2 linked regions of the Chelatococcus sp. YT9 genome follow. The protein of the gene in region 2 binds, or shares a complex with, the protein of the main gene of each other region. Links are inferred from orthologs where the notes say so. Each region holds a gene or a part of one and is shown on either strand. Other genes may lie near its edges.

Region 1 (14,211 bases), 1.0 Mb from region 2 along the record:
CTCGCGTGAAGTTCATCATCGAGCCGAATGAAACCGGTGCCGGTTATGAATTTGAGTCGAAGATCGTCGGCGGTTCGGTGCCGAAGGAATACATCCCCGGCGTCGAGAAGGGCCTCAACAGCGTGCTGGGTGCCGGCGTTCTGGCTGGCTTCCCGGTGGTCGACCTCAAAATTCAGCTGATCGACGGCGCTTTCCACGAAGTCGACTCGTCGGCTCTCGCCTTCGAAATCGCCTCTCGTGCGGCGTTGCGTGAAGGCCTTCAGAAGGGTGGCTCGGTCCTGCTCGAGCCGATCATGAAGGTCGAAGTCGTGACCCCCGAAGACTACACTGGTTCCGTCATCGGCGATCTCAATTCTCGCCGTGGACAGATCCAGGGCCAGGATATGCGTGGCAATGCCGTGGTGATCAACGCCATGGTCCCGCTGGCGAATATGTTTGGCTACGTGAATACCCTGCGCTCCATGAGCCAGGGCCGTGCGACCTACACCATGCAGTTCGACCACTACGAGCAGGTGCCGCAGGCGGTCGCCGCCGAGGTTCAGGCGAAGTACGCCTGAGCTGTGATCCGCAACCAACGACGCAAAACGTCGAGTTCCTGTCAGGAGCCCTACGATGGCCAAAGAGAAGTTTGAGCGGACGAAGCCGCACTGCAACATCGGGACGATTGGTCACGTTGACCATGGCAAGACGTCGTTGACGGCGGCGATCACGAAGGTCCTGGCTGAGTCTGGCGGTGCAGCGTTCACGGCGTATGACCAGATTGACAAGGCGCCTGAGGAGAAGGCGCGCGGGATCACGATCTCGACGTCGCATGTTGAGTACGAGACGAAGAACCGTCACTACGCGCATGTGGACTGCCCCGGCCACGCGGACTACGTGAAGAACATGATCACGGGCGCGGCGCAGATGGACGGCGCGATCCTGGTTGTGTCGGCGGCTGACGGCCCGATGCCGCAGACGCGCGAGCACATCCTTCTGGCGCGCCAGGTTGGCGTTCCGGCGCTGGTGGTGTTCCTGAACAAGGTCGACATGGTGGACGACGCGGAGCTTCTCGACCTGGTCGAGCTTGAGGTTCGCGAGCTTCTGTCGAAGTACGAGTTCCCCGGCGACGACATCCCGGTGGTGCGTGGTTCGGCGCTGTGCGCGCTGGAAGACCGCGAGCCGACGATCGGGCATGACGCGGTGCTCGAGCTGATGACGCAGGTCGATGCCTATATTCCGCAGCCGGAGCGTCCGGTTGACCTGCCGTTCCTGATGCCGGTCGAGGACGTGTTCTCGATCTCGGGTCGTGGCACGGTTGTGACGGGCCGCGTTGAGCGCGGGATCGTGAAGGTCGGCGAGGAAATCGAGATCGTCGGCCTGAAGGCGACGGTCAAGACGACGGTTACGGGCGTGGAGATGTTCCGCAAGCTCCTTGACCAGGGTCAGGCGGGCGACAACATCGGGGCGCTGCTGCGCGGCACGAAGCGCGAGGACGTTGAGCGCGGGCAGGTGCTGTGCAAGCCGGGTTCGGTGAAGCCGCACACGAAGTTCAAGGCGGAAGCCTACATCCTGACGAAGGAAGAGGGTGGTCGCCACACGCCGTTCTTCACGAACTATCGTCCGCAGTTCTACTTCCGGACGACGGACGTGACGGGTGTCGTGACGTTGCCGGAAGGCACCGAGATGGTGATGCCTGGGGACAACGTGACGATGGAAGTCGTGCTGATCGTTCCGATCGCCATGGAAGAGAAGCTTCGCTTCGCGATCCGCGAAGGTGGCCGCACGGTTGGCGCCGGCGTGGTCGCCTCCATCATCGAGTAAGACACCAGCAACACCAGGCGAACGCGCGATGAAAACGCGTGTTCGCCTGCGTCGCCGGAATTTGGCCCGAGGGCGTTGTCATGACTAACCAGAATATCCGTATCCGCCTCCAGGCGTTCGATCACGACGCTCTCGACGCTTCGGCGAAGGAGATCGTGTCGACCGCGAAGCGGACGGGGGCGCAGGTGCGGGGGCCGATTCCTTTGCCGACGCGTATTGAGAAATTCACGGTGAACCGTTCGCCGCACATCGACAAGAAGTCGCGCGAGCAGTTCGAGATGCGTACCCATAAGCGCGTTCTCGACATCGTTGAGCCGACGCCGCAGACGGTCGACGCTCTTATGAAGCTCGACCTCGCCTCCGGCGTTGAAGTCGAAATTAAGCTCTGACCCTCCGCTACGGTTGGTTGGTTCCTGGAACGCCTTAGAGGATCCGCTCATGCGCTCAGGCGTGATCGCACAAAAAGTTGGGATGACACGCGTCTTCACGGACGCGGGTGAGCACGTCCCTGTTACGGTTCTGAAGCTTGACGCCTGCCAGGTGGTCGCGCACCGGACCGTTGATACGAACGGCTATACCGCGCTGCAGGTCGGCATCGGCAAGGCCAAGGTGAAGAACGTCTCGAAGGCTGAGCGCGGTCGTTTCGCCGTCGCCACCGTCGAGCCGAAGAAGAAGCTCGCCGAGTTTCGCGTTGATCCCCAGCACGTCATTCCGGTGGGTGCGGAGATCACAGCGGATCACTTCGTTGTCGGTCAGTTCGTCGACGTGACGGGCACGACGACCGGTAAGGGTTTCGCCGGCGGCATGAAGCGCTGGAACTTCGGTGGTCTCCGTGCGAGCCATGGCGTGTCTATCTCGCACCGCTCGATCGGTTCGACCGGTGGTCGCCAAGACCCCGGCAAGACGTTCAAGAACAAGAAGATGCCTGGGCATCTCGGTGTCGAGCGCGTGACCACGCAGAACCTGCGCATCGTGCAGACGGACGTGGAGCGTGGGCTCATTCTGGTTGAAGGTGCTGTGCCGGGCGTGTCCGGCGGCTGGATATTGGTACGTGACGCGGTGAAGCGTAAGCTGCCGAAGGAAGCGCCGCTTCCCGGCGCGTTCCGCGAGCCGAAGTCCGCGGCTGTTCCGGCGGAAGCCGAGGGACAGGAGAACGCGTGATGAAACTCGATGTGACCACGCTCGACGGCTCGGCTGCCGGCACGATCGATCTCGACGAGACGATCTTCGGTCTTGAGCCGCGCGTCGACCTTATTCATCGCTATGTGCGCTGGCAGCTCGCCAAGCGTCAGGCCGGGACGCACAAGTCCCTCGGCCGCGCCGAGATCGCTCGCACCGGCAAGAAGCTGTACCGCCAGAAGGGCACCGGCAACGCCCGTCATGGTGCGGCCCGCGCTCCGCAGTTCCGCGGCGGCGGCAAGGCGTTCGGCCCGGTGGTGCGCGATCATGCGCATGATCTGCCGAAGAAGGTGCGCGCCCTGGCGCTGCGCCACGCTCTTTCGGCGAAGGCGAAGGACGGTGCGATCGTCGTGCTGGACAAGGCCAGTGTGGCGGAGCCCAAGACCAAGGCGCTGAAGGCGAGCTTCGGCAAGCTCGGTTTCGCCAGCGTACTCGTCGTGGACGGCGCCGAGCTCGAGACGAATTTCCGCCTCGCGGCCCGCAACATCCCGAATGTTGATGTGCTGCCGGTTCAGGGCATCAACGTTTATGACATCCTGCGGCGTGAGAAGCTCGTTCTGACGAAGGCCGCCATCGACGCGTTGGAGGCGCGCTTCAAATGAGCAAGGCTCCCATCGCACTGGATCCGCGACACTATGACGTGATCGTCGGACCGGTCATCACCGAGAAGGCTACGACGGCGTCGGAGCACAACAAGGTGGTGTTCAAGGTCGCTGGCAAGGCGACGAAGCCGCAGATCAAGGCGGCTGTCGAGAAGTTGTTCGACGTTAAGGTGCTCAGCGTGAATACGCTGGTCACCAAGGGCAAGGTAAAGCGGTTCCGCAATACACTCGGCCAGCGTTCGGACGTGAAGAAGGCGGTTGTCACCCTCGCCGAGGGTCACAGCGTCGACGTGACGACGGGCCTTTGAGGCGGGTGAAGGACTGATCCGATGGCTTTGAAATCCTTCAAACCGGTTACTCCGAGCCAGCGTCAGCTGGTGATCGTCGATCGTTCGGAGCTCTACAAGGGCAAGCCGGTCAAGACGCTGACTGAGGGCAAGTCGTCCGCAGGCGGCCGCAACAACACCGGGCGGGTGACCGTCCGCTTCCGTGGTGGTGGGCACAAGCGCACTTACCGTATCATCGACTTCAAGCGTCGCGAGCGCCTGGAGCAGCCGGGTGTCGTCGATCGGGTCGAATACGATCCGAACCGCACGGCCTTCATCGCTCTCGTCAAGTACGAGGATGGCGGGCTTGCCTACATCCTCGCACCGCAGCGCCTTGCCGTCGGCGATACCGTTGTCGCGGGCAATCAGGTCGACATTAAGCCCGGCAATGCGATGCCTCTGGCGAACATGCCGGTCGGCACGATCGTGCACAACGTCGAGCTCAAGATCGGCAAAGGCGGCGCTCTTGCCCGCTCGGCCGGTACTTACGCTCAGATCGTCGGTCGTGACCAAGGCTATGTCATCGTTCGCCTGAACTCCGGTGAGCAGCGCCTGGTCCACGGTCAGTGCTTCGCCACGGTGGGCGCGGTGTCGAACCCGGACCACATGAATACCTCGGTCGGCAAGGCTGGTCGTTCGCGCTGGCTCGGACGGCGTCCTCACAACCGTGGTGTGACCATGAACCCGATCGACCACCCGCATGGTGGTGGTGAAGGGCGCACTTCGGGTGGCCGTCATCCGGTCACGCCGTGGGGCAAGCCGACCAAGGGCAAGAAGACCCGCGCCAACAAGCGGACTGATAGCTTCATCGTGACGTCGCGTCACCAGCGGAAGAAGAGATAAGGGGCGGGCGATGGCACGTTCGATCTGGAAGGGCCCGTTCTTCGACGGCTACCTCCTCAAGAAGGCCGAGGCAGCGCGTGCAGCCGCGCGCTCGGAAGTTATCAAGATCTGGAGCCGTCGCTCCACCATCTTGCCGCAGTTTGTGGGCCTGACTTTCGGCGTCCACAACGGCCAGAAGCACATTCCCGTCTTCGTCAGCGAGGAGATGGTCGGTCACAAGTTCGGTGAGTTCGCACCGACGCGGACCTTCCATGGCCATGCCGCCGACAAGAAGGCGAAGAGGAGATAGGCATGGGCAAGCCCGCAAATCCTCGCGCGCTGAAAGACAACGAGGCGAAGGCTGTTCTGCGCAATCTGCGCGTCAGCCCGCAGAAGCTCAATCTCGTCGCGGCTCTGATCCGCGGCAAGAAGGTGTCGACCGCCCTCGCGGATCTGGAATTCAGTCGCAAGCGTATTTCTGTCGACGTGCGCAAGACGCTCGAGAGCGCCATCGCCAATGCCGAGAACAACCACGACCTCGATGTCGACGATCTCGTCGTTGCCGAGGCCTTTGTTGGCAAGGGCTTGGTCATGAAGCGCTTCCACGCTCGTGCCCGCGGTCGCGGCGTGCGTATTGAAAAGCCTTTCTCGAACCTGACCATCGTGGTTCGGGAAGTGGCGCAAGAAACCGGCCGCGGAGCCTGAGGAGAGCGCGATGGGTCAGAAGGTCAATCCGATCGGTCTGCGGCTCGGCATCAACCGCACGTGGGATTCGCGTTGGTTCGCGGGCAAGATCGAGTATGGCAAGCTGTTGCACGAGGACATGGCGATCCGTCGCGCCCTCATGAAGCAGCTCAAGCAGGCGGCGGTCTCCAAGATCGTCATCGAGCGGCCGCACAAGAAGTGCCGCGTCACCATCTACTCGGCTCGTCCGGGCGTGGTGATCGGCAAGAAGGGCGCCGACATCGACAAGCTGCGCAAGACCGTGGCGAAGATGACGGACGCCGATGTGGCGATCAACATCATCGAAGTCCGCAAGCCGGAGATCGATGCCAAGCTCGTCGCAGAATCGATCGCGCAGCAGCTTGAGCGCCGTGTGGCATTCCGCCGCGCCATGAAGCGTGCCGTCCAGTCGGCCATGCGCCTGGGCGCAGAAGGCATTCGTATCAACTGTTCCGGGCGTCTCGGCGGTGCCGAGATTGCGCGTATGGAATGGTATCGCGAGGGTCGCGTGCCACTTCACACCTTGCGCGCGGACGTGGATTACGGTACGGCGACGGCCTTCACGACCTACGGGACGTGCGGAATCAAGGTGTGGATCTTCAAGGGCGAAATCCTTGAGCATGATCCGATGGCTCAGGACAAGCGTATGGCCGAGGAAAGCGGCGGCCAGCGCAGTCATGGCCGTAGAGAGGCTGCGGCGTAACGCCGCTTTAGGAGGCAGAGATGCTGCAGCCCAAGAAGACTAAGTTTCGTAAGCAGTTCAAGGGCCGTATTCACGGCACCGCGAAGGGTGGTACGAACCTCGATTTCGGCCAGTTCGGTCTCAAGGCTCTCGAGCCGGAGCGCGTGACTGCCCGGCAGATCGAAGCGGCGCGACGCGCTATCACGCGTCAGATGAAGCGCCAAGGCCGCGTGTGGATCCGGATTTTCCCGGATCTTCCCGTGACCGACAAGCCGACTGAAGTGCGTATGGGTAAGGGCAAGGGCTCCCCTGAATATTGGGCAGCGCGCGTCCATCCCGGCCGCATCATGTTCGAACTCGACGGCGTGCCGGAAGAGATTGCGCGCGAAGCGCTGCGTCTCGGTGCGGCTAAGCTGCCGATCCGGACGCGCTTCATCCAGCGCATTGCGGAGTGAGTGTTAGACGATGAAAACGAAGCAGCGTTTTTCCGACCTCACCGCGATGTCGGCTGACCAGCTCCAGGACGAACTTCTGAAGCTGAAGAAAGAGCAGTTCAATCTGCGCTTTCAGCGCGCGACGGGGCAGCTCGAGAGCACGGACCGTGTGAGGGTGGTGCGTCGCGACATAGCTCGCGTCAAGACTCTTCAGCAGCAGAAGCTCGCTGAAGCTCACAAGGTTTGAGGAGGCCGCCGTGCCGAAACGTGTATTGCAGGGCGTCGTCGTCAGCGACAAGCAGGACAAGACGATCGTCGTGAAGGTCGAGCGCCGTTTTACGCATCCGCTTCTCAAGAAGACGGTGCGTCGCTCGAAGAACTACCATGCCCACGATGAGGGCAATAAGTTCAAGGTCGGTGATACGGTGTGGATCGAGGAGACTCGTCCAATATCGAAACTCAAGACCTGGGTCGCCCTGGAAAACTCCGCGGCGTCCTGAGCACTATTGAAGAGAGGCGAGGGGACCGAAAGATCCCCGTCAGTCGTAGTCCGGCGGTGTGAGCTGCCGGAAACCGGTCTGAGACAGAGAAAGGATCGTTGCCATGATCCAGATGCAGACGAATCTTGACGTTGCCGACAATTCCGGCGCCCGTCGCGTCATGTGTATCAAGGTCTTGGGTGGCTCGAAGCGTAAGTATGCCGGCGTTGGCGACATCATCGTGGTGTCGGTCAAGGAGGCTATTCCGCGTGGCCGTGTGAAGAAGGGTGACGTGATGAAGGCGGTCGTCGTGCGCACCGCCAAGGACATCCGTCGCGCTGATGGCTCTGTGATTCGTTTCGATCGCAACGCTGCTGTGCTGATCAACAATCAGAAAGAGCCTGTTGGAACCCGTATCTTCGGGCCGGTTCCGCGTGAGCTGCGCGCCAAGAACCACATGAAGATCATCTCGCTCGCGCCGGAGGTGTTGTGATGGCCGCGAAGATCAAGAAGGGCGACAAGGTCGTCGTTCTCACCGGCCGCGACAAGGGCAAGTCGGGCGAGGTGGTGCAGGTTCTTCCCAAGGAAGAGCGCGCGCTGGTACGCGGCGTGAACCTGGTGAAGCGCCATCAGCGCCAGACGGCGAATTCAGAGGGCGGCATCATTTCCAAGGAAGCGCCGCTCCATCTGTCGAATATCGCGTTGGCGGACCCCAAGGACGGCAAGGCGACCCGCGTTGGGTTCAAGACTTTGGACGACGGGCGCAAGGTGCGTGTCGCCAAGCGTTCGGGAGAACTGATCGATGGCTGAGGCTGCTCAGGATCTCGGCGTCGGCTATGTGCCGCGCCTCAGGAAGCACTACGACGAAGTCATTCGTGAAAAGCTCGTCGAGGAGTTTGGCTACAAGAACCGGATGCAGGTTCCTACGATCGAGAAGATCGTTCTGAACATGGGCGTCGGTGAAGCTGTCAACGACTCCAAGAAGGCGTCGGTGGCGGCGGCTGATCTGGCGTTGATCGCCGGTCAGAAGCCTGTCGTGACCCGGGCCCGCAAGGCTATCGCGACCTTCAAGGTCCGCGAGAACATGCCGATCGGCGCCAAGGTGACGCTGCGCAAGGAGCGCATGTACGAGTTCATCGATCGTCTGGTGACGATCGCTCTGCCTCGCGTGCGTGACTTCCGTGGCCTCAACCCGAAGTCTTTCGACGGCCGTGGCAATTATGCTCTCGGAATCAAGGAGCACATCGTGTTCCCCGAGATCAACTACGATCGCGTCGAGCAGATCTGGGGTATGGACATTATCGTCTGCACCTCGGCGAAGACCGATGATGAAGCGCGTGCGCTTCTCAAGCACTTCAACTTCCCGTTCCGGCAGTGAGATTGTTCTCATACGCGGACACCGGAGATCAATATGGCTAAGAAGAGTTCAATCGAGAAGAACAAGCGGCGCGAGCGGCTTGTGAAGCAGTACGCGGGCAAGCGCGCTCGTCTGAAGGCGATCGCCAACGATCAGACGAAGTCGCCGGAAGAGCAGTTCGAGGCCCGGCTTAAGCTGGCTGAGCTGCCGCGCAACTCCAATCCGACACGGATCCGCAATCGTTGCGAGGTCACGGGTCGTCCGCGCGCGTTCTATCGCAAGCTCAAGATGTCGCGTATAGCGCTTCGCGAGCTGGGCTCGCAGGGGCTCGTCCCCGGCTTGGTCAAGTCGAGCTGGTAAGGGAGGATCTGCGATGTCGATCAATGATCCGCTAGGCGATATGCTCACCCGTATCCGCAACGCCCAGATGCGGCGCCGCGGCAAGGTGGGAACGCCGGGTTCCAGGCTGCGTGCACGTGTTCTCGATGTGCTCCAGCAGGAAGGCTATATTCGCGGCTATTCGACGACCGAGTACGGCAATGGCCGCACGGAGTTCGAGATCGAGCTGAAGTACTTCGATGGTACGCCCGTGATCCGTTCGATCCAGCGTGTGTCGAAGCCCGGCCGTCGTGTCTATGCTTCTGTCGATAACATGCCGCGCGTCGCGGATGGTCTCGGCATCACCATTCTCTCCACGCCTCGCGGCGTGATGGCCGATCACCAGGCCCGGGAGAATAACGTGGGCGGCGAAGTGCTCTGCAAGGTCTTCTGATCAGGCAGCACTGACAAACCACGGGAAAGACCATCATGTCTCGTATCGGTAAGAAACCAGTTCCTGTCCCGGCCGGCGTTACGGCGACCGTCGAAGGGCAGACTGTCAAGGTGAAGGGCTCGAAGGGCGAACTGTTCTTCGTTGTTCCTGACGACGTCTCGGTGGCGCTCAACGACGGCGAGGTCAAGGTCGACCCGCGTGACGAGACCAAGCGCGCCCGCGCGCTCTGGGGCATGTCGCGCAGCCAGGTCGAGAACCTGATCATTGGTGTGTCGAAGGGCTTCGAGAAGAAGCTCGAGATCACGGGTGTCGGTTACAAGGCCGCGGTCGCGGGCAAGGTTCTCAAGCTGTCGCTTGGCTACAGCCACGACATCGACTTCGAGATCCCCGCCGGGCTGACGATCACGACGCCGAAGCCAACGGAGATCGTCGTTGCCGGCATCGACAAGCAGAAGGTCGGCCAGGCTGCGGCTGAGATCCGCGAGTTCCGCGGTCCCGAGCCCTACAAGGGCAAGGGCGTGAAATACGCCAACGAGTTCATCTTCCGCAAGGAAGGCAAGAAGAAGTAAGGGGCCGACCATGGCGGAGAAACTCGGAACCACTGAGCGTCGCAAGGCGCGTGTTCGCCGCGCTTTGCGCGCTGCTGCGAACGGACGGCCGCGTTTGTCGGTGCACCGCTCCTCGAAGCAGATTTATGCCCAGGTCATCGACGATGAGGCCGGCCGTACGCTGGCTTCTGCGTCGTCCCTGGAGAAGGCTGTCCGCGAGCAGCTGAAGAGTGGCGCCAACGTTGAGGCGGCAGCCGCAATCGGTAAGCTGATTGCAGAGCGCGCGGTTGCAGCGGGCGTCAAGGACGTCATCTTCGATCGCGGCGCTTTCATCTATCACGGGCGCGTCAAGGCTCTGGCCGAAGCCGCGCGCGAAGGTGGCTTGAGCTTTTAATTTGACTTATTCAGGTCCACCGCGTCACCGGGGCTTGTGCGAAAGCAGGCAACCGGTTACGCGGTGGTCTTGTTTTTGGGAATCGCGGGCCGTGTTGTGCGCGATCCCCGCTCTGAAAGCGGCGGATTTGGTGTGGTTCGAAGCGAGCGGGGCCGCCGCCCTGCGAAAGTGGAGACAAAGGTATGGCGAGAGACCGTCAGCAGCCGCGTGACCGTGAGGAGCGCGACAGCGAGTTTGTAGATCGGTTGGTGCACATCAACCGTGTTGCCAAGGTCGTGAAGGGTGGCCGTCGTTTCGGCTTCGCCGCCCTCGTGGTCGTCGGCGATCAGAAGGGCCGGGTCGGTTTCGGCCATGGCAAGGCCCGCGAAGTTCCGGAAGCGATCCGCAAGGCGACTGAAGCGGCCAAGCGCGCTCTTGTGCGCATTCCCCTGAAGGAAGGCCGTACGCTGCATCACGACGTTGCCGGCCGCTGGGGCGCGGGCAAGGTCATCCTGCGCGCGGCTCCCGCCGGTACCGGCATCATTGCCGGTGGCCCGATGCGCGCGGTCTTTGAGACGCTCGGCATGCACGACGTCGTCGCGAAGTCGCTCGGTTCTTCGAACCCGTACAACCTGGTTCGCGCCACGATCGACGCGCTGAAGCGCGAAGACAGCCCGCGTTCCGTTGCGGCCCGCCGTGGCCTCAAGGTGTCCGCACTCCAGTCCCGTCGTCGCGACGCTGATATGAGCGACGCGGCCGGCGCCGAAGCGTGAGGAGGCTTGAACAATGGCTCAATCCTCTGGAAAGAAGACCGTCACGGTCGAGCAGATCGGTAGCCCGATCCGCCGCGTGGCCGCTCAGCGCGCGACGCTGATCGGACTTGGTCTCAACAAGCTTCACCGTCGTTCGGTTCTCGAGGACACACCGGCTGTCCGCGGGATGATCGACAAGGTTCGTCACCTCGTGCGCGTCGTTGAAGACACGCCGGCAGCAGGGTGAGGAGAATGTCGATGAAACTGACAGACATTCGCGATAATCCCGGCGCATCGAAGGGCCGCATGCGCGTCGGCCGCGGTATCGGCTCGGGCAAGGGCAAGACCGGTGGCCGTGGCGTCAAGGGGCAGAAGTCCCGTTCAGGCGTTGCCATCAAGGGTTTCGAGGGTGGGCAGATGCCTATCCATCGTCGGCTCCCGAAGCGCGGCTTCTGGAATCCCTTCCGGCGGGACCTCAACGAGGTTAACGTCGGCCGGGTTCAAGCCGCGGTGGACGCGGGCAAGCTCGATGCGGCGAGCCCTGTCACCCTGGAAGGTTTGATCGCCGCGGGCGTCGTTTCGAAGGCGCGCGACGGGGTCAAGATCCTGGGGCAGGGCGAATTGACCTCGAAGCTTATCTTCGAGGTTGCGGGCGCATCGAAGTCAGCGATCGCCGCTATCGAGAAGGTGGGCGGCTCGGTTAAAATTCTGAGCGCTGCAGCACCTGCAGAAGCGTAGGCGAACCCCTATCTAAGCCTGTGGCGGCGGGGCACCCTCGGGTTGGCCGGCGCCGCCACGAAGCCTTTGCGGGATTGATCATCGATGGCGTCGGCAGCCGAACAGCTTGCAGCAAATCTCAACTTCGGGGCTCTGGCTAAGGCCGAGGAACTCAAGAAGCGCATCTGGTTTACGCTGGGTGCGCTTCTCGTGTATCGGCTTGGCACCTATATCCCTCTTCCCGGCATCAATCCGGAGGCGGTCGCCGAGCTTTTCCGCCAGACGCAGGGTGGCGTCCTCGGGCTGTTCAACATGTTCTCGGGCGGAGCGGTTAGCCGTATGGCTATCTTCTCGCTCAACATCATGCCCTACATCTCGGCATCGATCATCATCCAGCTGCTAACGAGTGTCGTCCCCACGCTCGAGGCCCTCAAGAAGGAGGGCGAGCAGGGGCGTAAGGTCATCAATCAGTATACCCGCTACCTCACTGTCATTCTCGCGGTCTTCCAGGCTTACGGAATTTCGATCGGCCTCGAGGGCTCCGGAAACATGGTTTCCGATCCGGGCATGTTCTTCCGGATCACGACGGTCATCACCCTGACCGGTGGCACCATGTTCCTGATGTGGCTCGGTGAGCAGATCACGTCACGGGGCATCGGTAACGGGACGTCGCTGATCATCTTCGCAGGCATTGTCGCGGAACTGCCGCAGGCTATCGCCGGGACCCTCGAGCTCGGCCGCCAAGGCGCGGTGTCGACTGGCCTCATCCTTGGCGTCATTGTGATGGCGATCGCCTGTATCGCGCTGATCGTGTATATGGAGCGCGCCCAGCGTCGCCTGCTCATCAATTATCCGAAGCGCCAGGTTGGCAATAAGCTGTACGAGGGCCAGAGCTCCTTCCTGCCGCTGAAACTGAACACCGCCGGCGTCATTCCGCCGATCTTCGCGTCGTCCCTGCTTCTGTTGCCGACGACCTTCGCGAGCTTCTCGCAATCGCAGGGCGGGGGAACGGGCATCCTGGCGACGCTGTCGACCTACCTGGCGCACGGTCGGCCGCTCTATATGATCTTGTATGTCCTGTTGATCGTGTTCTTCGCCTTCTTCTACACGGCGATCGTGTTCAACCCGAACGAGACGGCGGACAACCTCAAGAAGCATGGCGGCTTCATTCCCGGCATCCGCCCCGGAGAGCGCACGGCACAATACATCGACTATGTGTTGACGCGCATTACGGTGGTCGGCGCGGCCTACCTCGCTTTGATCTGCTTGATTCCCGAAGTCCTGATTTCCTATGCGGCGCTTCCCTTCTATTTTGGCGGCACATCGCTGCTGATCGTGGTCAGCGTCACGATGGACACGGTCGCCCAGGTGCACGGGCATCTGCTGGCCCATCAGTATGAAGGGCTCATCAAGAAGTCGAAGTTGAAGGGGGCAAGGCGCAAATGAGACTGATCCTACTCGGACCTCCTGGTGCCGGTAAGGGTACGCAGGCGGCGCGTCTGGTGGAACGCCACGGAATTCCGCAGCTCTCGACAGGCGATATGCTGCGGGCGGCGGTTGCAGCCAGAACTCCCGTGGGCCTGCAGGCGAAGGAGTTGATGGATCAGGGCGCGCTGGTGCCTGACGATCTCGTCGTTTCGATCGTCGCCTCCCGCATCGATGAACCGGACGCGCGCAAGGGCTTCATCCTCGATGGTTTTCCGAGGACGGTGGGACAGGCTGACGCTCTGGACAGGATGCTCGAGCAGAAAGGCATGCAGCTCGATGCGATCATCGAGCTCAAGGTCGATGAGGGCATTCTCGTCGATCGGATCGTCCGGCGTGCCAAAGAGGCCGAGGAGCGGGGCGAGCCGGTGCGTCGCGACGACAATCCAGAGGTGTTCCGCACGAGGCTTGACGCCTACAGGCAGCAGACCGCTCCGCTGACCGACTATTATGGCAGCAAGGGTACCTTGCGGACCGTGGACGGAATGGCGCCTATCGATGATGTCACCACGGCGATTCGCCAGATCGTGGGTGGCTGAATCGATAGATAAGGTTGACGAAACTTGTATGAACGCCTAAAGACAGGAATCTGCCGACGTTAGTCTGTGACCGAGCCGGTGTCCTGAGCAAAGGGGTGCCGGCCGGTGTTGTCGTGTGGGCCGTTCGCAAGACTATTCCTCCGGGGATCCCTGGAGTTGGCACATTATCGAACCGCATGAAGCTCCGGCTTCGATGTTAAGGGTTGAGGAGACTGGAACGTGGCCCGTATCGCAGGCGTCAACATTCCGACGAACAAGCGCGTGGTGATCGCGCTGCAGTATATTCATGGCATCGGTGCCAAGAAGGCGCAGGAGATCAGCGAGAAGGTCGGTATCCCGGCCGATCGTCGTGTGAACCAGCTGACCGACCAGGAAGTGCTGCAGATTCGCGAGACCATCGACCGTGACTATCTGGTCGAGGGTGATCTCCGTCGCGATGTGTCGATGAACATCAAGCGGCTGATGGATCTTGGCTGCTACCGTGGCCTGCGTCACCGCCGCAGCCTTCCGGTTCGCGGCCAGCGCACGCACACCAACGCGCGCACCCGCAAGGGCAAGGCCAAGCCGATCGCCGGCAAGAAGAAGTAATCGGTTGCGGGCGCGCTGCTCGTCTGTCGG
Region 2 (14,681 bases):
ATTGATAGCCGGACGCGCCCTGGCAACCTTCAGGGACTGTGGGAGAGGCCATGCCTGTCGATGTCGTCGATCTGAAGAGCTTCTACGCGACGCCGCTCGGTGTGGTTGCCCGCCGATTGGTAGGGCGCGCCATTGACAGCCTTTGGGGCGACATGCCCCGGCAACGGCTCCTCGGTATTGGCTATGCGACGCCTTACCTCACGGCGTTCCGCCCTCGCATGGAACGGACGCTTGCCTTCATGCCCGCCATGCAGGGGGTGGTGAACTGGCCGCCGAATGGCATTTCCTCGTCAGCGCTCGTGGACCCCGCCATGCAGCCGCTGCTCGATGCGTCGATCGACAGGGTCATCATCGTGCATGCGCTGGAGACGAGCGACGCGCCGGAGGATCTGTTATCGGAAGTGTGGCGCATCCTGACGCCGGGCGGGCGGATGATCGTTGTGGTGCCCAACCGGCGCGGTCTCTGGGCGCGCATGGACACGACCCCCTTCGGACAGGGGCTGCCTTACAGCCGTTCGCAGCTCACGGGGCTCCTTAGACGCAGCCTGTTTTCCCCTGAGAACTGGGGAGAGGCGCTCTATGTGCCTCCCTTGCGCGGCCGTTTGTTCCTGCGCGCGGCGGTTGCATGGGAGCGGGCGGGTGCACGGCTCTCACTGCCCTTCGCTGGCGTCCATGTCATGGAGGCGACCAAGCAGCTCCACCGGCCTGTCATGGTGCGCAAGGTCCGCCGCTCACGGAGCCTCAGCCCAGTTCTCTTGCCGACGCCCGGCCCGCCCGTGCCCACCGGACGCGTGCGAGCCGCGCATCGAACCTCGGATATGTCGCCATGAAGCGGGTATGCGTGCGGTGGCGCACGGGCGCGCTGGGGCAACCGATGTCGGTGGACGGCGGGATATTGACTTGCAGCCTTCCTGACGCCAAGGTCCGGCCTTCGCCGGCCCCTGTGACGGAGGCTGTGTTCGGCCCTTCGATCTCGGGGTGTTGAAGGGCTTTGCTGACCCCTATTGTGAGTTGATGCGCAGCTATCTCGATTTTGAAAAACCCGTTGCTGAACTCGAAGCCAAGGTCGAGGAGCTGCGAGCGTTAGCCCAGTCCGGCGACGCGGTCGCCATTGGCGAGGAGATTGGCCGGTTAGAGGCCAAGGCCTCGCGCGCGCTGGACGAGCTCTATGCCGCCTTGACCCCCTGGCAGAAGGCGCTCGTGGCGCGCCATCCGCAGCGGCCGCATTTCATCGATTACTGCACCGCCTTAATCGACGACTTCACCCCTCTCGCGGGCGATCGCAAGTTCGGTGAGGATGAGGCCATCGTCGGCGGGTTCGGTCGCTTCCGGGGCGAAAGCGTATGCGTGATCGGCCAGGAGAAGGGCTCCAATACCGAGGAACGCATCCGCCATAATTTCGGCATGGCGAAGCCCGAGGGCTATCGCAAGGCTGTACGCCTGATGGAGCTCGCCGGACGCTTTTCGTTGCCGGTCATCACCTTCGTCGACACGGCGGGCGCTTATCCCGGCATTAACGCCGAGGAGCGTGGTCAAGCCGAAGCCATTGCCCGGTCGACGGAGGCTTGTCTCGCGCTCCCCACTGCGAGCGTTTCCGTCATTATTGGTGAGGGCGGCTCCGGTGGTGCTATCGCGCTCGCTACCACCAACAAGGTGCTCATGCTGGAGCACTCGATTTATTCGGTGATCTCGCCGGAAGGTGCCGCGTCCATTCTCTGGCGCGACTCTTCCCGCGCTCAGGATGCTGCGACCGGAATGAAGATCACCGCGCAGGACCTTCTGAAATTCGGCGTCATCGACGCAATCATCGCTGAGCCGTCTGGTGGCGCCCACCGGGATGCGGCCCATGCGATTGCGTCGACCGGCGATGCGATCGCGGCCAGTTTCCAGGATCTGTCGGGCCTGTCGCCGGAGGAAATCCGCGACCGGCGGGCTGAGAAATTCCTGGCCATCGGCAGGCGGTTGTGAAACCTTTCTAAATCCGTCAGAGTGCGGAAAGATGAAGCCGAGTCGTCTGTTCGCTAGCGTGCCGACCCAGGAAGTGCCACTGGTTTGCCTTAATTTGGTAAGATTGGGGTAACGCTTCCGGGCGTAAAAGCTAACAACCGGTGACCTTTGTTGACCGGTCGAATGATTGGATGGCTGATGTTCAAGCGCGTCGCATTGATCGCCGTCGTGGGATTGGGCCTAGCCTCGTGCCAGGACGGAAACGGCTACAATCGCAGCGCCCGTGCAAACGCTCCGCTGCCGGCAGCCACGCTGGCGCTCATGTCCGAGAAGGGCATGACGAAGTCTTCTCCTATTCTCATCCGCGCCTACAAGAAGGAAGCGGAACTCGAGGTCTGGAAGAAGGACAACACCGGCCGCTACGCGCTACTGAAGACATATCCCATCTGCCGCTGGTCGGGACAGCTCGGCCCGAAGGTGCGTGAAGGCGACCGGCAGGCGCCGGAGGGTTTCTACAACATCACGCCCGCGCAGATGAATCCCAACTCGAACTTCTTCCTGTCGTTCGATACGGGCTTCCCCAACACCTATGACCGCGCCAACGGCCGCACTGGCTCATTCCTCATGGTTCATGGCGCGTGCTCGTCACGCGGCTGCTACTCCATGACGGATGAGCAGATCGCCGAGATTTATGCGCTCGGACGCGAGGCCTTCAGTGGCGGTCAGCGCTCGTTCCAGTTCCAGGCCTATCCCTTCCGGATGACGCCGGAGAACATGGCCAAGCACCGCAAGGATCCCAACATTGCCTTCTGGCAGATGTTGAAGCGCGGTTCGGATAATTTTGAAGTGACGCGCGAGGAGCCGAAAGTCGGCGTCTGCGGCCGCCAGTATGTCTTCAACGCTGTCTCGGCGAGCGGTATCCGGCTTGACCCCGTCGCGCCTTGCCCCGCCTTGCGTGAGGACGAAGCTGTCGCTTCGGCCGTCAAGGCCAAGCAGCAGCGGGATGACGCCAAGGTCGCCGAACTGGTTCGCTCGGGCACGGCGGCCGTCCGCCTTGTTTATCAGGATGGCGGGCAGCACAAGTCCTTCAGTTCTGCGTCCAACAACTTCGGCGGTTCGGATGGCGGCGTCATGATGTTCGCCGCGCGCAGCAGCGCCAAGCCTCTTGAGAATGTGAGCCGCCCTGAAGCGTTGTTGAACGGGCCAGAGGAGATCGTGCTGGAGGAGGGCGTCGCCCCGAAGCCTACTCAGCCGGTCACCGCTGTGGCTGCCCTTGCGCCTGCCAAACCCACAGCGAACGATGTGGTCTCGACGTCGTCCACCGCGCGTGACGAGGCAGCGGTGCCCGCGCCGGTTCTCGCCTCTGCCGGCGCGACCGAAAGCGCTGCCCCCAAGAAGTCATTGTTCCAGCGCGTGATGTCCTGGGCGGATTCGGCGCCAGCAAAACCTGCGGCGCCAGCGGCGGAAGCTCTCTCGCAGACGGTGCCTGCTGCAGCGCCACTGCCGCCGCAACGGCAGCAATCGTCGAATAGCGGAAAGGCCGGCGCGACCGACAAGCGCGCGGAACTGCCCGCGAAGGACGCAAGCGAGGCCTCGTCGCGGAGCGTATGGCCGCTCTCCCTGTTCTGATCCCGGAAGCATGTCCGGCAAAGCGCATGAGGCCGTTGTCGATGGACAGCGGCCTTTTTTCTTTGGGGGAGCTCGTGAAGCTGTCCTTATTCCTGGAGGAGGGCGCGGGCACGCTCAATCTCGCCAGGGAGGATGAGCTTCCGGCTGTGTTTCCAATGAATTTATATTTCATCGTCATATTACGATAAGCTTTTATTGCGCATGAGAGAGCGCGCCGTACCGCTCCCCGGCCGGGGCTTCCGGCAAGAGGAACAGTTCATGGTGGTCAGGATCGGTATCACCGCTGTCGTTTTGACCGTCGCTGCCTTTGGCATGGGGAAAGCGCTTGCCGCGCCCGAGAGTGGCCAGTCGCCCAAGTCGGCGCCGAGTGAAGCTGCAGTTGCGCCTGTGCCGAAATCGGTGGCTCCGGCAGAAGCCTCCGTTCCTTCGCCCGGCCGGGACAAGGTGCGATTGCGCGCCCTCGTGCGCGAGCAGGCGTTGAAATCAGGCTTGCCGCCCCAGATCGCGGACGCGGTCGCGGAGGTTGAGAGCGCCTATAATATCTCTGCTTCGGGCAGCTACGGTGAAGTCGGGCTGATGCAGGTGTTGCCCTCGACCGCACGGATGCTCGGCTTCAGCGGCTCGCTCGCGGAACTCGCCGAACCCGCCACCAACATCCGCTATGGCGTTACCTATCTCACCGGCGCCTGGAAGCTCGCGGGCGGCGACATCTGCACGACAGTCATGAAATACCGAGCAGGGCACGGGGAGACACGCTTCTCCTATCGCTCGGTGCACTATTGTCAGCGCGTGCGCGCGATCCTGACCGCGCAGGGATATCCCGTTACGGGGGAGGTCCCAACACCCACCTTTGGTGACCCGGTCGTCGGCGCGATCGGGCCAGTCGCGCGCGGCAAGAGTGGCCGCCGCAAGAGCCGGGTGAACTGGGCTACCTATGATTCCCGCATGCGCAACCTGACCAAGGTTGGCGCTTCCACCCTGCGCATCATGCAGTGAGGTCTTGCCGGGCAGGCGGCAAGCCCCAGATTGCAAGACAGGGCGCCACAGAATTCTCCGATCCAATTGAACCGATGGGGCTTCGTTGTCATGGCCGGACTTGTCTTGGCCATCCGGACACATAGCGTCTGGACTTTGACAATCGGGATCCCCGGCGCGAGGCCGGGATGACCCCGGTGGATCGGTTATCTCAAATTGGATTGAGGAGGAGGGCTACGGAGCGGCGCGGACGACCAGTACCGTAAACCCCTCACCGGACACTGCACGTCTGTCTGACCTCCCCTAACGGAGAAGTGAGCACGTCCGCCGGGCGATCGCTCAGATGAACCGCCCGTGACAATGCTTGAACTTCTTGCCTGAGCCACAGGGGCAGGGATCGTTGCGGCCGACCTTGCCCCACGTCGAGGGGTCGGCTGGATCCACAGCGACGGCTTCCGCCTGCGGGCGGGACGCTACGAGCGTGTCGGCATAGCCCGCCATCTCCTCCTCGCCGCTGAACGGGTTGAGGTGATGGGCCTCCATCGGCGGCAACTCGGCCTCTGGGGGCGGCGAGAACATCACCTCGACTCGCATCAGCTGCGTCGTGACCTGCTCGCGGAGGCGCCCGATCAGGCCGTCGAAGAGCTGGAAAGCTTCGGACTTGTACTCGTTCAGCGGATCGCGCTGGGCGTAGCCGCGCCAGCCGATGACCTGGCGCAGATGATCGAGCGTGGCGAGATGCTCGCGCCAGAGATGGTCGAGGGTTTGCAGCAGCACCTGCTTCTCGACGTAGTTCATCACCTCGGGCGTATTCTTCTCGACGCGCTCTGCATAAGAGGCATCGACAGCCGCCTTGAGGCGCTCGCGGATCTCGTCGTCCGCGATACCTTCTTCCTTCGCCCAATCCTCGACCGGAACGGTGATGTTCAGCTCGTTGGTAATGGCCTCGGAGAGGCCGGCGACATCCCACTGTTCGGGGTAGGAATTCTCAGGGATATGACGCGTCACCAGTTCTTCGGCGACACCGTGGCGCATCTCGTCGATGGTCTCGCGGACCGATTCCTGAGCCATGAAATCACGACGCTGCTCGAAGACCACCTTGCGCTGGTCGTTCATAACGTTGTCGTATTTCAGGATGTTCTTGCGCATGTCGAAGTTGCGCGCTTCGACCTTGCCCTGTGCCTTCTCGATCGCCTTGTTGATCCAGGAATGGACGATCGCCTCGTCCTCTTTCAGGCCAAGACGCTGCAGCATCGTGTCCATGCGGCCTGAGCCGAAGATGCGCATCAGGTCGTCTTCGAGCGACAGGAAGAACTTCGAGCGGCCGGGATCGCCCTGGCGGCCGGAACGGCCACGCAGCTGATTGTCGATGCGCCGGCTCTCGTGACGCTCGGTGCCGATGACATAGAGCCCGCCAGCGGCCAGCGCGCGTTTCTTGAATTCGGCGATCTCCGCGCGGATCTCGGCTTCGCGAGCCGTCCGCGCCTCGCCCTCCGGCATATCAGCCAGTTCCTGCTCCAGCCGCATGTCCGCATTGCCGCCAAGCTGGATATCCGTGCCGCGGCCGGCCATGTTGGTAGCGATGGTGATGGCGCCGGGAACACCGGCCTGCGCCACGATGAAGGCTTCGAGCTCGTGGAAGCGGGCGTTCAGCACTGCGAAATGCTTGGATGACTTCCCCGAGCGGGCGGCCTCGAACACCGGCTTCAGCGCGTCGGGCTTGTTGAAATCGATATGCTTGTAACCTGTCTTGGACAGGAAGTTGGCGAGTACTTCCGACTTCTCGATCGAGGTGGTGCCGACGAGAACCGGCTGGCCTTTCTCGGCCGCCTCCATGATGTCGCGGGCGATCGCCTTGTACTTCTCGGCATCGGTCCGGTAGACCTCATCGTCCTCATCGATACGCTTGACCGGCAGGTTGGTCGGGATCTCCACCACGGGCAGGTTGTAGATGTCCAGGAACTCGTCGGCCTCGGTGGCGGCCGTGCCGGTCATGCCGCCGAGCTTCTTGTAGAGGCGGAAATAATTCTGAAAGGTAATCGACGCGAGGGTCTGATTCTCGGGCTGGATCTGGACGTGTTCCTTCGCCTCGAGGGCTTGGTGCAGGCCCTCCGAGTAGCGCCGGCCCTGCATCATGCGACCGGTGAACTCGTCGATGATGACCACTTCGTTGTTACGGACGATGTAGTCCTTGTCGCGCTGGAACAGCGTATGGGCGCGCAGTGCCTGGTTCACGTGGTGCACCAGCGTCGCGTTGGCGGCGTCGTAGAGAGAGCCTTCCTTCAGCAGGCCGGCGCCTTCCAGCAGCTCTTCGATATGCTCATTGCCGCTCTCGGTCAGCGAGACCGCGCGCTGCTTCTCGTCGAGATCGTAGTCCTCGCGCTTGAGCTTCGGGATCAGCACATCGATGGCATTGTAGAGATCGGAGCGGTCGTCGAGCGGCCCGGAGATGATCAGCGGCGTCCGCGCTTCGTCGATCAGGATCGAGTCGACCTCGTCGACGATTGCGAAATTGTGCCCGCGCTGGACCATCTGCGCGAGATCGTATTTCATATTGTCGCGCAGATAGTCGAAGCCGTATTCGTTGTTGGTGCCATAGGTGATGTCGCAGGCATAGGCTTCGCGGCGCTGGTCGTCGTCCAGCCCGTGGATGATCACGCCGACTGTCAGCCCGAGAAAGCGGTAGATGCGCCCCATCCATCCGGAGTCGCGGCTGGCGAGATAGTCGTTGACGGTGACCGCATGAACACCCTTGCCGGACAGGGCGTTGAGATAGACCGGCAGCGTCGCCACAAGGGTCTTGCCTTCACCCGTCCGCATTTCGGCGATCGCGCCTTCGTGAAGCACCATGCCGCCGATGAGCTGCACATCGAAGTGCCTTTGGCCGAGCACACGCTTGGCTGCCTCGCGCACGGTGGCGAAGGCCGGAATGAGCAAATCATCGAGTGTCTTGCCGGCGGCGAGCTGCTGACGGAATTCCTCCGTCCGGGCGCGCAGCTGCTCGTCTGAAAGGGCCGCGAGTTCGGGCTCAAGCGCATTGATGGCCTGGACTCTGCTGGTATAGGTCTTCAGGCGGCGGTCGTTGGCTGAACCGAATATTTTTTTCGCAATAGCGCCGAGCATCGAGATTCTTTCCGGACGATCAATTCCGGCCCGGGAAGGCATCCCGCGCCGTCGGTCACACGATTAACCCCCAAGGGGCGCCGGGTCCAGCACAACAGCGGGGACATGAGCCCCACCAATCGACTTTATGGCGTCGACCTTGATTCCGCCCCTATCGCACGCCGATGTGTCGAAGCGGCGAAGCCCCGTGCTGTTCGGCGAAATGGGTGTATCATGAGGATCTGTCAACCCGGTTACTGCCAAACAGGCCTTATGGCGCTATATAGGGGCGCCAGCTCGCTGTGGGGAGGTCGCAGCGTTGGGCGCGATGTGGGCGGACGCTGGCTCTCAGGGAGAGCTCCCGCCAACATAAGGTCTTGCCAAGCAACGCCGCTTCGGCCACTCATGCAAGCCACTTATGCTCATATGGCTGGTGCGCCCTCGTGGCCGCCAGCCGTCCATCGGCCCCCGGTCGCATCGCGGAAGCACCCATGAACCTTCGTCGCTTCTTTCTAACCACTGCCGCCACCGCCCTGATGGGCTTGCCCGGCTTGGGCGCGCTCTCCGTGCCTGCCATGGCCCAGGGCGCTGCGGCTCCGGCGGCGCCTCAGCCGGCCGCGCCGGCCGCTTCCGCTACCAACCCGGACAAGCCGCTTGCCACTGTGAACGGCGTGGCGATCACCCAGCGGGATCTCGACGTGGCCAGCGAGGATCTCGGGGACCGGCTGCCTGCGATGCCGGAAGCCCAGCGCCGGACTTATCTCTTGAACTATCTCATCGACATGAAGATTCTGGCGCAGGCTGCCGAAAAAGCCAAGATCGGCGACACGCCGGACTTCGCGCGCCGGTTGGCCTACTTCAGGGACAAGGTGCTGCTGGACGACTATCTGGCCGCCGAGGTGAAGAAGGCCGCGACGCCTGAAGCAGCCAAGGCGCTCTACGAAGATACCGTCAAGGGCATGAAGCCCGAAGAAGAGGTGCGCGCCCGCCACATTCTCGTGGAGAATGAGGCCGACGCGAAGAAGATTGAAGCACGGCTCAAGGCCGGCGAGGACTTCGTGAAGGTGGCTGCGGAAGTCTCGAAGGATCCGGGTTCCGCCAAGGAAGGCGGGGATCTCGGCTTCTTCACCAAGGACCGCATGGTGCCGGAATTTGCCGAGGCCGCGTTCAAGCTCAAGCCGGGTGAGATTTCGGCGCCTGTGAAGAGCCAGTTCGGCTGGCACGTCATCAAGGTTGAGGAAAAGCGCGAAAAGCCAATTCCGACGTTTGACGAGGTCAAGGAGCAGGTCGACAGCTATCTGGCGCAGAAGGCTCAGCAGGACATTATTGTGGGCTTACGCAAGGATGCGAAGATCGAGCGTCTGGACGAGCCGCCGGCAACGCCCGCCCCGACACCAAGCGCGCCAGCGCCCGCAACACCGGCCGAGCCCAAGAAGCCCTGATCTGGTGACGGGGATAACGTCCTGCAGATCGGGAACGATAGGCAGGTGGCCGCGACCGGCAAGGCATATTTGACCTGATGACCCAGGAGTACGGCATGGCTTGCATGCCGTGCCCCAGCTTATACCTCCGCGTCGCACCGAGCGGCGTAAGTCTCCTTCTCCCGATCGGCCCAACATGGCAAAAGAACATCCCGTCTCGCCACTTGCCCCCAAGACCGTTCCCGCGATGCCCCCCATCGCCGGCGTGCGCTTCGCGACCGCCGCGGCCGGCATCCGCTACAAGGACCGAACGGATGTGCTGCTCGCCATCTTCGATGAGGGCACGAGCGTGGCGGGCGTGTTCACGCGCTCCAAGTGCCCGTCGGCACCGGTTGAATGGTGCCGGGACCGGCTGGCCGGCGGAAAGGCACGGGCGCTTGTCGTCAATTCCGGCAATGCCAACGCCTTCACCGGCCGCAAGGGCCGCGAGTCGACAGCGCTCACGGCAAAGCTCGCGGCTGCCGCGGTAGGCTGTGCGGAAAGCGAGATTTTCCTGTCCTCGACCGGCGTTATCGGCGAGCCGCTCGATGCCACGAAATTCGAGGGCGTACTGGCCGACTGCGCGCGTCGTGCCTCGCCAGAGCCGTGGCTCGATGCCGCCAAGGCAATCATGACCACCGACACCTTCCCCAAGGTGGCCACGCGCGCCGCTGATATCGATGGCATTACCGTGACCATCAACGGCATCGCCAAGGGGGCCGGCATGATTGCTCCCGACATGGCGACGATGCTGTCCTATGTCGTCACTGACGCGCCGATCGCCGCCCCGGTTCTGCAGGCGCTCCTGTCCGGTGGGGTCAAGGGCTCCTTCAACGCCATCACGGTGGACAGCGATACATCAACCTCCGACACGCTTATTGCCTTTGCGACGGGCGCCGCGGTGGCCCGCGGGGTGAAGCCCATCGAGGCGGTAGATGATCCGCGGCTCGCTGCCTTCAAGGTGGCTTTTGACGCTCTGCTGCTCGACCTGGCCCATCAGGTCGTGCGCGACGGCGAGGGTGCACGCAAGTTCGTCGAGGTCCTGGTGCGTGGCGCCGTGGACGACGCTTCCGCCAAGCGCATCGCGTTGTCGATTGCCAATTCGCCGCTGGTGAAGACGGCGGTTGCCGGCGAGGACGCCAATTGGGGCCGTGTGGTCATGGCCGTCGGCAAGGCCGGCGAGCCCGCCGAACGCGATCGCCTCGCGATCTGGTTCGGCGATATCCGCGTCGCCGTCGACGGCGAGCGCGATGGCGCCTACGACGAGGCCGCGACGTCCGCCTACATGCGCGGCGAAGATATTTGCATCACCGCGGATATCGGGCTCGGCAGTGGTTCGGCCACGGTGTGGACCTGCGATCTCACCAAGGCCTATGTCGAGATCAACGGCGACTACCGCTCGTGAGTGTGAAGCTCACTCTTGTTGCGGCTTGCGCCCTCGTTGATGGCGACGGGCGCATCCTCCTCGCCCAGCGCCCACCGGGCAAGGCGCTCGCGGGCCTCTGGGAATTCCCGGGGGGGAAGGTGGAGGCCGGTGAGCGCCCGGAGGAAACGCTGATCCGGGAACTCAACGAGGAACTCGGCATTACCGTGAAGCAGGAATGTCTCGCGCCGCTCACTTTCGCGAGCTATCCCTACGAGACCTTCCATCTCCTGATGCCGCTCTACATCTGCCGGCGCTGGGAGGGCATCGCCGCTCCGCGCGAGGGGCAGACACTGAAATGGGTTCGGGCTACGGCGCTGCGCGACTATCCCATGCCCCCTGCGGACGAGCCGCTGGTACCCGTGCTGGTCGATCTTCTGCGCTAGGCCGAATTCGTGAGCCGCGCTGTTCCTCCCCGACGGGAGGGTGGCGCCGCTCTGGCCGAGACGGTGGCACTTGCGTGGTCCCTGGAGGATCGTTCCCGCCCCCTGGCCCCCCCCCACCCGACCTCGCTGCGCGAGGCCACCCTCTCTGAGGGAGGGATCCGCGCGCCGGCCACTCAGGGGGCGACGGTCGCGAACAGTGGTTACTCTGCCTCACCGCCCGTCTTGATCTCCTTGGTGTTCAAAGCATCTGCCAGCCGTACCTTGGCCGAGCCGGGTTTGAGCGGCTTCTGCTGACTCTCGTGCGGGACCCAGCCCGAAACCCAGAGGATGTCAAAAGTGGCCGGCACGCGGCCGTCGTCATCGGCGAAGCGCTCGTAGTAGAGCGCGACCGCATGGGCGAGCGTCTGCCGCTTCAGGGGCTTGCGACGGCGTTCTACGAGACTGTTCGTCAGGCCCATCGCGCGCAGGTCGCGCAGTAGGCCGATGGGGTGCTCGTAGCGAACCTTGACCGTATCGATATCAGCGACCGGCAGAGCAAAGCCCGCGCGCTGTAGCAGCCCGCCCATGTCGCGGATGTCGATGAAGGGCGCGACGCGGGGGCTGACCCCTCCCTCGATCTCGCTTTCGGCCTCCGCCAATATCTGGCGCAGCTCCGTTAGCGTGGAGCCGCCGAACAGGGCTGCGAGAAACAATCCATCCGGCTTGAGACTTCGGCGGATCTGCACGAGCGACCCAGGCAGGTCGTTGATCCCCTGGAGCGCCAGGAGCGAGACCACGAGATCGAAGCGGGCTTCCGCGAAGGGCAGCGCTTCCTCGTCCGCCACCAACGCGGCATCCCGCGTTCGGCTGAGAGCCGCAGCGGTGGGCGCAGCCCGGATGATGCGCCGCGCTTGCCCTGAGGCTGTGAGAGTCGAGACGGCGGCGTTAGTCGGTGTGCCGAGATCAAGCACCAGATCGAAGTCGCGCTTCACCGCTGCTAGCCGATCGGCGAGATCCTCGCCAGCCCGTGCCACCAGGAAGTCGATGAAACCCTCGCGGTGGGCACGCTCCAGGCGACGGCGGGCGAGGGCACGGTCGAAGACGATGGGCGCGGCCATGGAGGGTCCTTGATCCTGATCGAGCAAGCAGGAGGTGGTGTCGCGTTATCCTGCGCTTCGGTCCGGGGGTCAAAGACTATCGCTTCCGGAGGACCCGCCCGTTGTTCGCGGGGGGACCCATCGGACAGCCCTGGATGAACCTTTCACGTGTGCCTCCAACCGCCTAAACTCCAAGCGGGGGGGGGGGGGGATGGCATGGCGGAATACGAGAGCGGCTGGCTGCGGCGCTCGACCGAGGTGTTGCATAAGGGCGCGGAGGCGGTGGCGAGCCGGCTCGCCAGCCTGATTTATCCGCCTACTTGCATTGCCTGCGGCCATGCGACCGCCGAGCCCCATGGAGTCTGCGCAGCCTGTTGGCGCGAACTGCCATTCATCACTCGGCCTTACTGTGAGCGGCTGGGCACCCCCTTCGCGGTAGATCTCGGCGGGCCACTCCTGTCCCCGGCGGCCATTGCCAACCCGCCGGTATTCGAGAGGGCCAGGGCGGTCGCCCGTTACGACGGCACCGCCCGCGAATTGGTCCACCGCCTGAAATACGGTGATCGCCTTGAGCTTGGCAAGGCCATGGGCAGGATGATGACGACGGCCGGTGCGGAGCTTTTTGCAGAGGCCGCGCTTATCGTGCCGGTGCCGCTGCATCCGCGGCGTCTCTGGTCCCGCCGGTTCAACCAGGCCATGGTCCTGTCACAGGAAATCGCACGGCGCAGCGGCTTGCGTTGTGACGGACTCGTGCTCCACCGCCGCAAGAATACGCGGCCGCAGGTGGGGCTCACGCGCGCGGAGCGCGCTGCCAATCTCCAAGGCGCGTTTCATGTGCCGGACAACCGGCGTTTGGGGGGCGAACGCGTCATTCTCGTTGATGATGTGCTGACGACCGGCGCGACGGCCAATGCCGCCTGTCGGGCGTTGCTGCGGGGCGGCGCATCCCACGTCGATATATTGACCTTCGCGAGGGTTGTCGCGGAGGCATGATGACACCTATATGTCGCTTGAGCACAACTGTTGTGAACGGCGTCCCGCTATGGCTGATGTAACGATCTATACGAAGTCGTGGTGCCCCTATTGCCAGTCGGCGAAGGAGCTATTGACCTCGAAGAACGTGACTTTCACGGAGATCGAGATTTCAGGCAAGGCCGACGAACGTGCGGCGATGATCGCGCGTGCCGGAGGGCGGAGCACCGTCCCGCAGATCTTCGTCGGCGACCGTCACATTGGTGGGTGCGATGATCTTTACGCGCTCGAACGCCGCGGCGAGCTCGACGCGTTGCTGAAATCCGCCTGACTCCCGTGAACACACGTCTCCACCGGCCGACCGCCTGATCGTATTTCCGGAACAGTCCCCGACCCATGATCCGCTACAAGCTCGTCTGCGATAAGAGCCACGGTTTTGAAAGCTGGTTCAAGAACAGCGACGCCTTCGAGGCGCAGGTGTCGCGGGGCTTCGTGACGTGCCCGGTCTGCGGATCCGACAAGGTACAGAAGGCCATCATGTCGCCAAGCGTCGCGCGGACGGATCATGAACGGTCGAGGACGACTCCATCTGCAGAGGCCGTCAATGAGCCGGCTGGCAGCCCTCCCCGGGTTGCGGTGCCGCAAGCCGCATTGCTGACGGAGCGGGAACACCAGCTCCGTGAAATGGTGCGCGCGCTGCGGCAGCACGTAATCGAGAACGCGGCTTACGTTGGAGATGAATTTGCCGACGAGGCCCGCCGTATTCATGCGGGAGAGGTGGAAGAGCGCGCTATTTATGGCGAAGCGACCGGCGAGGAGGTCCGCGATCTCCTCGAGGAGGGTATCGAGATCCTGCCGCTGCCCCCCGCCCCCGAGAAGGGCAACTGAGCTCGGTTTCTACGGACTGAGCCTGTCGGCGGCATAATGATGCAGCACGATTCCGCTCGATGTGGCGACATTCAGGGAGTCCATGGTTCCGGCCATGGCGATGCGAACGGTCTGCGTTCCCTCCAGAAGATCGGCGGACAGGCCGGGGCCTTCCGCGCCGAAGATGAGGGCCGAGCGCCGAGCGGGACGCGTCTCGTGCAAGGACGTCGCGCCTGACGGGCTGAGGGCCACAGATGTGAAGCCGTTCTCCGCCAGCGCGGCCAGCATGTCCCTGCCGTCGATTGCGCGCCCGTAGGGCACGACAAAGCAGCCGCCGACCGAGACGCGGATAGACTTGCGGTACAATGGGTCGCAGCAGGTTGCGTCAAGCAGCACGGCGTCGGCACCGAAGGCGGCTGCATTGCGAAAGATGCCACCCATGTTGTCGTGATTGGCGATGCCGACAAGGCCGACGACCAGTGCCGCCGGTGGAAGCTGTGCGAGAAGCTCCCGCGCGCCCGGTGCGGATATGCGCCTGCCGATGGCAAGCAGGCCACGATGAATGTGAAACCCCACGATCTGGTCCATCACGGCCTGAGCGGCGACGAAGACGGGAAGTCCGTCCGGCCAGGCGGACCTGTCGAAGCTCGGCAAGCGCTTGTCGCTGATGAGCAGGGATTCGACCGTAAAATGCCGCTGACGCCTGAGCACTGCCAGGACGACCTCGCCCTCGGCGACGAAGCGCTCGCCGCGTCCGACAAGGTCGCGCTCCCGGACCGCCCGGTAGTCCGCGATGGCGGGATCGTCCGGATCCTGGACGGGGATGAGGATGGCCATAGCCCGA

The links.
Region 1: the proteins of secA (region 2) and secY are in contact, whole or in part, in a crystal structure (PDB 3DIN), measured with the Thermotoga maritima proteins. The link is inferred for Chelatococcus sp. YT9 from one-to-one orthologs. Residues at the interface, in WP_004082002.1 of Thermotoga maritima: Glu261, Ala262, Arg263, Lys300, Ala301, Arg302, Thr303, Ile304, Ile305, Leu323, Tyr324, Asp325, Pro326, Val329, Ser330, Tyr333, Ile336, Lys340, Phe345, Val349, Glu363, Phe364, Tyr374, Ser375, Gly376, Gly377, Glu393, Ile395, Thr482, Ser483; in WP_004081795.1 of Thermotoga maritima: Glu108, Gly109, Glu110, Glu111, Ala236, Glu237, Arg238, Arg239, Ile240, Thr241, Ile242, Gln243, Tyr244, Ala245, Arg246, Arg247, Val248, Thr249, Gly250, Arg251, Arg252, Val253, Tyr254, Gly256, Ala257, Ser258, Thr259, Tyr260, Leu261, Pro262.

What each region holds. Positions count from the first base shown.
Region 1 is NZ_JAHBRW010000001.1:2,853,970-2,868,180, forward strand. What follows is about bases 10,996-13,844. They hold secY (preprotein translocase subunit SecY), read left to right. Parts: upstream 10,996-11,674; coding sequence 11,675-13,015; downstream 13,016-13,844. Other genes in these bases: rpmD (50S ribosomal protein L30), read left to right, coding at 10,996-11,099; rplO (50S ribosomal protein L15), read left to right, coding at 11,111-11,590; KIO76_RS13125 (adenylate kinase), read left to right, coding at 13,012-13,593; rpsM (30S ribosomal protein S13), read left to right, coding at 13,813-13,844. Also shown: fusA (elongation factor G), read left to right, coding at 1-557; tuf (elongation factor Tu), read left to right, coding at 613-1,803; rpsJ (30S ribosomal protein S10), read left to right, coding at 1,884-2,192; rplC (50S ribosomal protein L3), read left to right, coding at 2,242-2,964; rplD (50S ribosomal protein L4), read left to right, coding at 2,964-3,584; KIO76_RS13030 (50S ribosomal protein L23), read left to right, coding at 3,581-3,892; rplB (50S ribosomal protein L2), read left to right, coding at 3,914-4,753; rpsS (30S ribosomal protein S19), read left to right, coding at 4,764-5,042; rplV (50S ribosomal protein L22), read left to right, coding at 5,045-5,437; rpsC (30S ribosomal protein S3), read left to right, coding at 5,448-6,158; rplP (50S ribosomal protein L16), read left to right, coding at 6,179-6,592; rpmC (50S ribosomal protein L29), read left to right, coding at 6,603-6,818; rpsQ (30S ribosomal protein S17), read left to right, coding at 6,829-7,071; rplN (50S ribosomal protein L14), read left to right, coding at 7,175-7,543; rplX (50S ribosomal protein L24), read left to right, coding at 7,543-7,860; rplE (50S ribosomal protein L5), read left to right, coding at 7,853-8,428; and 7 more genes. UniProt on the Escherichia coli protein: The central subunit of the protein translocation channel SecYEG. Consists of two halves formed by TMs 1-5 and 6-10.
Region 2 is NZ_JAHBRW010000001.1:1,849,402-1,864,082, forward strand. What follows is about bases 4,691-8,009. They hold secA (preprotein translocase subunit SecA), read right to left. Parts: upstream 7,675-8,009; coding sequence 4,891-7,674; downstream 4,691-4,890. Also shown: KIO76_RS08350 (class I SAM-dependent methyltransferase), read left to right, coding at 51-830; KIO76_RS08355 (acetyl-CoA carboxylase carboxyltransferase subunit alpha), read left to right, coding at 1,015-1,968; KIO76_RS08360 (L,D-transpeptidase family protein), read left to right, coding at 2,146-3,576; KIO76_RS08365 (lytic transglycosylase domain-containing protein), read left to right, coding at 3,835-4,572; KIO76_RS08375 (peptidylprolyl isomerase), read left to right, coding at 8,145-9,095; bifunctional glutamate N-acetyltransferase/amino-acid acetyltransferase ArgJ, read left to right, coding at 9,271-10,518; KIO76_RS08385 ((deoxy)nucleoside triphosphate pyrophosphohydrolase), read left to right, coding at 10,515-10,922; KIO76_RS08390 (methyltransferase domain-containing protein), read right to left, coding at 11,123-12,019; KIO76_RS08395 (ComF family protein), read left to right, coding at 12,215-12,991; grxC (glutaredoxin 3), read left to right, coding at 13,041-13,301; KIO76_RS08405 (DUF1178 family protein), read left to right, coding at 13,367-13,858; KIO76_RS08410 (TrmH family RNA methyltransferase), read right to left, coding at 13,868-14,674. UniProt on the Escherichia coli protein: Required for protein export, interacts with the SecYEG preprotein conducting channel.